DNA from 3 places in the Nonomuraea sp. LP-02 genome. Region 1 is predicted to be linked to each of the others. Evidence: riboswitches for the same ligand, from Rfam matches in the RefSeq annotation. Region 1 holds a riboswitch; each other region holds the start of a gene.
What was found. A riboswitch is a leader RNA that binds a small molecule or an ion and turns the genes downstream of it on or off. The one in region 1 is predicted to bind thiamine pyrophosphate.

Region 1 (2,256 bases):
CGTCGCGCAGCAGCTCGTACAGGCCGCCGGCGGTCACCCGGGTGTCGAAGCCCAGCTCCTCCTGGGTCGCACCGACCACCAGCTCGCCGTCGCCCCGGGGGACGAGGTAGACGGGGGAGCCGTGCACGGAGCCTCGTACGCACCGGGTCAGCAGCGGCTGCGGCGAGCGCAGGCGCAGGATCTGCCCCTTGACCGGCCGCACCGGCACCCCGGCCAGAGCGGCGCTCCAGGCCCCGGCCGCCAGCACCACCGTCGTGGCGGGCAGCTCGGCACCCTCCTCCAGCCGCACACCCGTGACCCGGCCCGCCGGCCCGTCCGCGCGCAGCAGCGTGGTGACCCGGGCGCGTACGAGCGGCACGTCCAGACGTTCCAGCGCGGCGAGCAGCGCCGCCGTCACCCGGCGCGGATCCACCCAGGCGTCACCGGCGGCCAGCAGCCCGCCGCGCACCGACGGCGCCAGCATCGGCTCCAGGCGGCGGCACTCGCGCCCGGTCAGCCGCTCCACCGGGAGCCCCAACTTGTCCATGAACGCGGCCAGCTCGTCCAGCGCCGCGAGGTCGTCGGCCCCGAACGCCACGTCGAGCGTGCCCTCCGCGCGCAGGTCCACCCCGCGCGCCCCCTCGGGCAGCCCCGCGTCGGCGGCCAGCTCGGCGGCGAAGGCCGGCCAGCGGCGCAGCGACGCCAGGCCCAGCCGCAGCAGCGGCTCCTCGGTGTAGGTCACCTCGCTGACCGGCGCCAGCATGCCCGCGGCCGCGTGCGAGGCCCCGCCCGCGGGATCGGGATCGACCACGGTGACCGGCCGCCCCGCCCGCGCCAGCCGCCACGCGACGGACAGCCCGACGACCCCGCCGCCGACGATGACCTCCACCATGCGCTCCCTTCGCCGGCATGATCCGGATCAGGTGTCTTGCGGTCGAAGGCCCTGTACAGCCTTCCTCTCAGCCCGGTCACGGCCGGACTCCCGCGCGTCTTACGCCCCCAGCCTACGACCTCGCCGGCGGCGCCAGGCACGCCCCCCTTCGCCGCCGGGCCCCGTACCCGTCTATGGTCTTGGTCGTGGACCATGTCGTGGTGGTGGGAGCGGGCCTGGCCGGCGTACGCACGGTCGAGGCGCTGCGCGGGCGCGGATTCGGCGGCAGGATCACCCTCGTCGGGCGGGAACGCCACCGCCCCTACGACCGTCCGCCCCTGACCAAGAGCGTGCTGCTCGGCGAGTCCGACACCACCTTTGTCGACGCCGACCTCGCCGCGCTGCGCGTCGCCTTCCGTCCCGGCGTGTCCGCCACCGCGCTGCGGCCGGGCGCCGTCGAGACCACCGAGGGCGAGCTGCGCTACGACGGCCTGGTCATCGCGACCGGCGCCGACCCGGTCCTGCTGCCGGGCGACGGCCCCCAGCACGTCCTGCGCACCCTCGACGACGCGCACGAGCTGCGCGCCGCGCTCGTGCCCGGCGCCCGCGTCGTGGTCGCCGGCGCGGGCTGGGTGGGGGCCGAGGTGGCCACGGCCGCCCGCCGCGCCGGCTGCGCGGTCACCGTCGTCGAGGCCGGTCCCGCGCCGCTCGCCGCCGCCGTCGGCGAGGAGATCGGCGCCCGCACCGAACGCTGGTACGACGGCATCGACCTGCGTCTCGGCGCCATGGTCCACTCCGTCGAGGAGGGCGGCGTCGAGCTGGTCGGCGGCGAGTTCATCGACGCGCACGTGGTCGTCGCCGGCATCGGCGTGCGCCCGGCCGTCCAGTGGCTGGCCGACGCCGACCTCGACCTGCACAACGGCGTCGTCGTGGACGAGCACCTGCGCGCCTCGCTGCCCGGCACGGTCGCGGTGGGCGACTGCGCCGCCTGGTGGTCGCGCCGCTTCCAGGACCGGCTGCGGGTCGAGCACTGGGACACCGCGCTCAACGCCCCCGAGGTCGCCGCCGCGAGCCTGCTCGGCGAGGACGCCGTCTACGACCCGGTGCCGTACTTCTGGTCGGAGCAGTTCGGGCACATGGTCCAGTACGCCGGCCATCACCCCGCGGGCGAGCGCCTGCTCTACCGCGGCGGCCCCGAGGGCAAGTGGTCGGCCGTCTGGCTGAGGGGCGACGACACCCTCGCCGCGGTGTTCGCCGTCGACCGGCCGAGAGACCTCGTCCAGGGCCGCCGCATCATCGGCGCGGGCTCCCGGCTGGACGCGGAACGCCTGGTAGATCCAGACGTCCCCCTACGGGATTGTGTTGTTTGAGCAAGCACGGCATGTGGTAGTTGTGGTTCCGTGACG
Region 2 (2,256 bases), 3.4 Mb from region 1:
CACGTCCACGACCAGGGCGATCGCGACGGTCAGCACGCCGATCGCGACCGAGAACACCCGCCGGTCCACGCGCGGCATGAGGTTCTGCAGGGACATCGTGGTCGAGTAGACGTTCGCGAACGACTGGTCGGTCTCGCGCAGCACCAGGATGCCGAAGAACAGCGCGCCGAGCGGCGCCGCCACGAACGGCGCGAAGACCGCCGTGCTGTCGGCGGTGACGGCGGCGGAGCCGGCGATGGCGACCGCGTACACGCCCAGCCCCAGGCAGGCGACCTGGGCCAGCGTGTAGCCGCCGACGACGCCGGTGAACGCGGCGCGGCTGGAGCGGGAGTGCCGGGCGAAGTCGGCGGCCATCGGCACCCAGGAGACCGACAGGGCGATCACGTAGTCGACGGCGGCGGGGAACGCGGTCCACGAGCCGCCGGCGTACGAGGGGGCCTCGTTCAGGAAGAACCAGGTGAACCAGAGCATCGAGATGATCACGCCGACCGTGACGTAGCGGCGCAGCAGCCGGATCGAGCCGAGCGGCCAGATCGTCAGCGCGGTCGTGAGCACCCCGGCGGCGATCACCCACACCTGGTAGGGCACCCCGCCGAAGATCGCGGTGGCGGCCTTGGCGATCACCCACAGCTCGAACGCCCCCCAGCCCAGCATCTGGACGATGTTGAGCACCGTGGGGACGTAGGAGATCTTCGCCCCGAACAGCCCGCGCAGCAGCACCATGGCGGGCTGCCCCGTCTGCGTGCCGGGGACGGCCGACAGACCGACCATGGCGGTGCCGATGAGGCTGCCGACCAGGGCCGCGACGAGCGCGCCCGCCAGGCTGAGCGGGGCGTTGCCGAGCGGGTCGAGCAGGAACAGCGCCCCGGAGAAGCCGAGGAGGCTGACGCCGAGGTTGGCCCAGAGGGCGCCCTGGTCGAGGACGCCGAGCGTCTTCGGCGGAGCGCCGTCGAGGGTCAGGGGGACTTCGTCGGCGACATGCGCCATCGCACACTCCCTACGCCGGCATTACCCGGACAGGTTCAGGCGGTCGGCAGCGGCTGGATGGCTGCCCTCTCAGCCCGGCGAACCCCGAGCTCCCGCGACGATCTGTAGTTTTCGCCCTCATGATGCCTCAATGGCGCTAGAAGCGCCATATGAGGCTCTGGTTCGGCCGATCAGGCCACGAACGGGTCCTGACCGGTCTCGCTCACCATGGGCCGGCGCGCGGCCTCCCACGACTGCATGCCGCCGCCGACGTTGACGGCGTCGCGCCCGAGCTGGCTGAGCCAGGCGGCGACCTGCAACGACCGGCCGCCGACCCGGCAGACGACGTAGACGGTGCGGTCGGCGGGGATCTCCTCGACCCGGCCCTGGATCTGGGTCATGGGGATGTGCACGGCGTCCGGCGCGTGGCCCGCGAGCCATTCGTCCTGCTCACGCACGTCGAGCAGGTAGGCGTCCGCGGGGACGGCGCTGGCCTCGGTCTCAGGAACGGTCATGCTTCCATTGTCCCGCCCACGGGGAGTCACTTGAGCAGCTTGGACATCCGCCGGTCGGCGAGTGGCTTGCCGCCGGTCTGGCAGGTCGGGCAGTACTGCAGCGAGGAGTCGGCGAACGACACCTCGCGGATCGTGTCGCCGCACACGTCGCAGGGCTGCCCCGCCCGGTTGTGCACGCGAAGGCCCGACTTCTTCTCCGCCTTGAGGTCCTTGGCCGCCAGGCCGTGGGCCCGTTCGACGGCGTCGGCGAGCGTGGTGACGATGGCCTCGTGCAGGTCGGCGACCTGCGCGTCGGTCAGCGTCGCGGCGATCTTGAACGGGGACATCCGCGCCGCGTGCAGCACCTCGTCGGAGTAGGCGTTGCCGATGCCGGCGATGATCCGCTGGTCGCGGAGCAGGCCCTTGATCTGCGTACGGTTGCCGCCCACGATGCGCTTCAGCGCGTCCACGGTGAAGGCCGGGTCGAGGGGGTCGGGGCCGAGGGCGGCGACGCCGGGCACCTCGTCCGGATTTTTCGTGACATAGATGGCGAGCCGCTTCTGCGTCCCCGCCTCCGTCAGCTCGAACCCCGGCGCCAGCCCCTCGTCGTCGGGCGCGAAGCGCACCCGCGCCGCGAGCGGGCCCTTGCCCGGCCGCACCGGCTTGGCCCCCGACATGTCGTCGCGCCAGCGCAGCCATCCGGCCCGCGCCAGGTGGACGACCAGGTGCAGGCCGTCACAGTCGAGGTCGAGGAACTTGCCGTGCCTCGCCACCCCGGTGACGGTCAGCCCGCCGA
Region 3 (2,256 bases), 2.5 Mb from region 1:
TCGTGTGCCCCTCTTCCACCAGGTCGGCGGGCAGGCGCTGCGGCTCGGGCATCTCCCCCGCCCACGGATCGTTCTTCTCGACCAGCGCCGCCGCCGTCCTGATGGTGAAGTCGCGCGGCGTGACCCGGTCCAGGTCCGGCCACGGCACGGGGAACGACACCGGCACGCCGGGCCGGATCCGCGGGCTGTAGGCGGCCACGACCGTCGCGCCGCCCGCCCGCGTGGAGTCGATGAAGACCTTGCCCGCGCGGTCCTCCCTGATGAACGCCGTCGTCGCGAGCGCCGGGTCCACCCGCTCGGCGCGGGCCCCGATCGCGCGGGTGGCGGCGGCCAGGTCCTCCATCGGGACGCCCGGCTCGACCGGCACGAACACGTGCACGCCCTTGGCCCCGCTGGTCTTCACCGCGCCCGCCAGCCCCGCGTCCGCCAGCGCCTGCCGCACCAGGAACGCCGCCCGCACGGCCAGCTCGAACGACTCCGTGCCCTCCGGCGGATCGAGGTCCAGCACCAGGTGGGTGAAGTGGTCGCCGGCGAACAGCGCCGGGTGGTACTCCACCGCCCGCTGGTTGCCGAACCAGATCAGCGTCCGCCGGTCGTTGCCCAGCGCGTACGTCACCTGCCGCCGCGACGAGTCCGCCCACACCGAGACGCGCTCGATCCACGGAGGGGCGTACTTCGGCAGGTTCTTCTGCATGAAGGGCTCCTGCCCGGGGCGTACCCGGACGACCGAGAGCGCCCGGTCGCGCAGCACCGGCACCAGGCGGTCCGCGACCGCGTCGAGATAGTCGACCAGGTCGCGTTTGGTGGCCTCGGCCCCGTCGAACAGCGGCTGGTCGAGATTGGTCAGCGTCACGCCCTCGCGGGTCTCCTCGCCGGTCACCCCGTCCACGATATCCGAACACCTGTTACAGTGATCGACTGACGCGGGGTGCCCGGCGATCCGGGCTGAGATCACACCCGTCGAACCTGATCTAGCTCGCACTAGCGAAGGGACGTCATGTTCTGCGATGACATGTGGCTGCGCACGGCCGACCTGATGACCGCGATCCACGGCCACCCGTTCAACGTCGCGCTCGGCGACGGCACCCTCGACGCCGACCGGTTCGCGTTCTACATCGTGCAGGACGCCCGCTACCTGGAGGCGTTCTCCAAGGCGCTCGCCACCGCCTCGGCGCGGGCCACCGACCTGGACGAGGCGGCGTTCTTCGCGAGCAGCGCGCACACGGCGCTGGCCGCCGAGCGCCTGCTGCACGCCGGCTACGTCGCCGAGCTGGGCGCGGACGCGGCCGGGGTCACCACGTCGCCGACGTGCCTGGCGTACGCGTCCTACCTCCAGGCGACGGCGCTGTCGGCGCCGTACCCGGTGCTGGTGGCGGCGCTGCTGCCGTGCTTCTGGATCTACCAGGACGTGGGCACGGCGCTGCTGGGGCGCGCGGGCGACCTCGGCGGACACCCGTACGGCAAGTGGATCTCCACCTACTCCGACCCGGAGTTCGCGGCGTCGGTGACCCGGGCCAAGGCGATCGCCGACCGGCTCGCCGAAGGCGCGGACGCCGGCACGCGGGCGGCGATGGAGCAGGCTTATCTGACGGCGGCGGCGTACGAGTGGATGTTCTGGGACAGCGCCTGGCGGCGCGAGGGCTGGCCCACGGCCCGCTGGCTCGCGCCCTGACCTTCAGCCGAGCCGTCGCGCCAGCTCGGGCAGGCCGGGGCCGGTCAGCGCGGCCAGCCCGGCGGGCCGCCCGCTGAGCACGAGCAGCAGCGACCCGACCGGCCCCTCGACGCTCTCCCCCGCGCCGGCCGACCAGTCGGCGTCGGTGGCGGCGAAGCGCAGCCCGGCGAAGCGCCGCCGGGGGTGGAAGGGGAAGCCGCGGTCCCAGACGTGCTGGGCGCAGGCCCGCGCGGCGGCGACCGGCATGGCCCGTTCGATGCCGAGCGGAACGGCGATGTCCTGGCCGTGTACGAGCACGTCGAACAGCGGGTCGAGCGGTTTCGTCGAGGGCTGCCTGCGGCGCGAGTCCGCGGAGCGGCGGATCTCGGCGACCAGCCGGTCCGCCGGGCGCCGGCGGGCCAGCCGCACCGCGCTGTCGTGGATGGCGCGGTCGAAGTCCCCTCTCGCCCGGACGAACGCGGCGAGCGCCCGCCCGGTGTGCGCCGTGGCGAACGTGAGGTGCGCCGCGACGTCCCGCACCCGCCAGCCCTCGCACAGCGAGGGCCGGTCCCATGCGGCCTCGGGCAGCGCGTCGAGCAGGTCGG

Region 2: linked by a shared signal. The riboswitch ahead of SMD20_RS30995 (purine-cytosine permease family protein) and the one ahead of thiO (glycine oxidase ThiO) in region 1 are both predicted to bind thiamine pyrophosphate.
Region 3: linked by a shared signal. The riboswitch ahead of tenA (thiaminase II) and the one ahead of thiO (glycine oxidase ThiO) in region 1 are both predicted to bind thiamine pyrophosphate.

What each region holds. Positions count from the first base shown of each region.
Region 1 covers NZ_JAXCLK010000001.1:3,187,998-3,190,253, reverse strand. The annotation lists gene thiO (glycine oxidase ThiO) at 1-871, opposite strand, end outside; TPP riboswitch at 859-975, opposite strand; gene SMD20_RS14820 (NAD(P)/FAD-dependent oxidoreductase) at 1,057-2,220, shown strand; gene SMD20_RS14815 (Rv2175c family DNA-binding protein) at 2,251-2,256, shown strand, end outside.
Region 2 covers NZ_JAXCLK010000001.1:6,578,357-6,580,612, reverse strand. The annotation lists gene SMD20_RS30995 (purine-cytosine permease family protein) at 1-987, opposite strand, end outside; TPP riboswitch at 978-1,093, opposite strand; gene SMD20_RS30990 (rhodanese-like domain-containing protein) at 1,158-1,481, opposite strand; gene SMD20_RS30985 (Fpg/Nei family DNA glycosylase) at 1,508-2,256, opposite strand, start outside.
Region 3 covers NZ_JAXCLK010000001.1:5,694,331-5,696,586, forward strand. The annotation lists gene SMD20_RS26550 (DNA polymerase domain-containing protein) at 1-889, opposite strand, end outside; TPP riboswitch at 915-1,010, shown strand; gene tenA (thiaminase II) at 998-1,672, shown strand; gene SMD20_RS26560 (maleylpyruvate isomerase family mycothiol-dependent enzyme) at 1,676-2,256, opposite strand, start outside.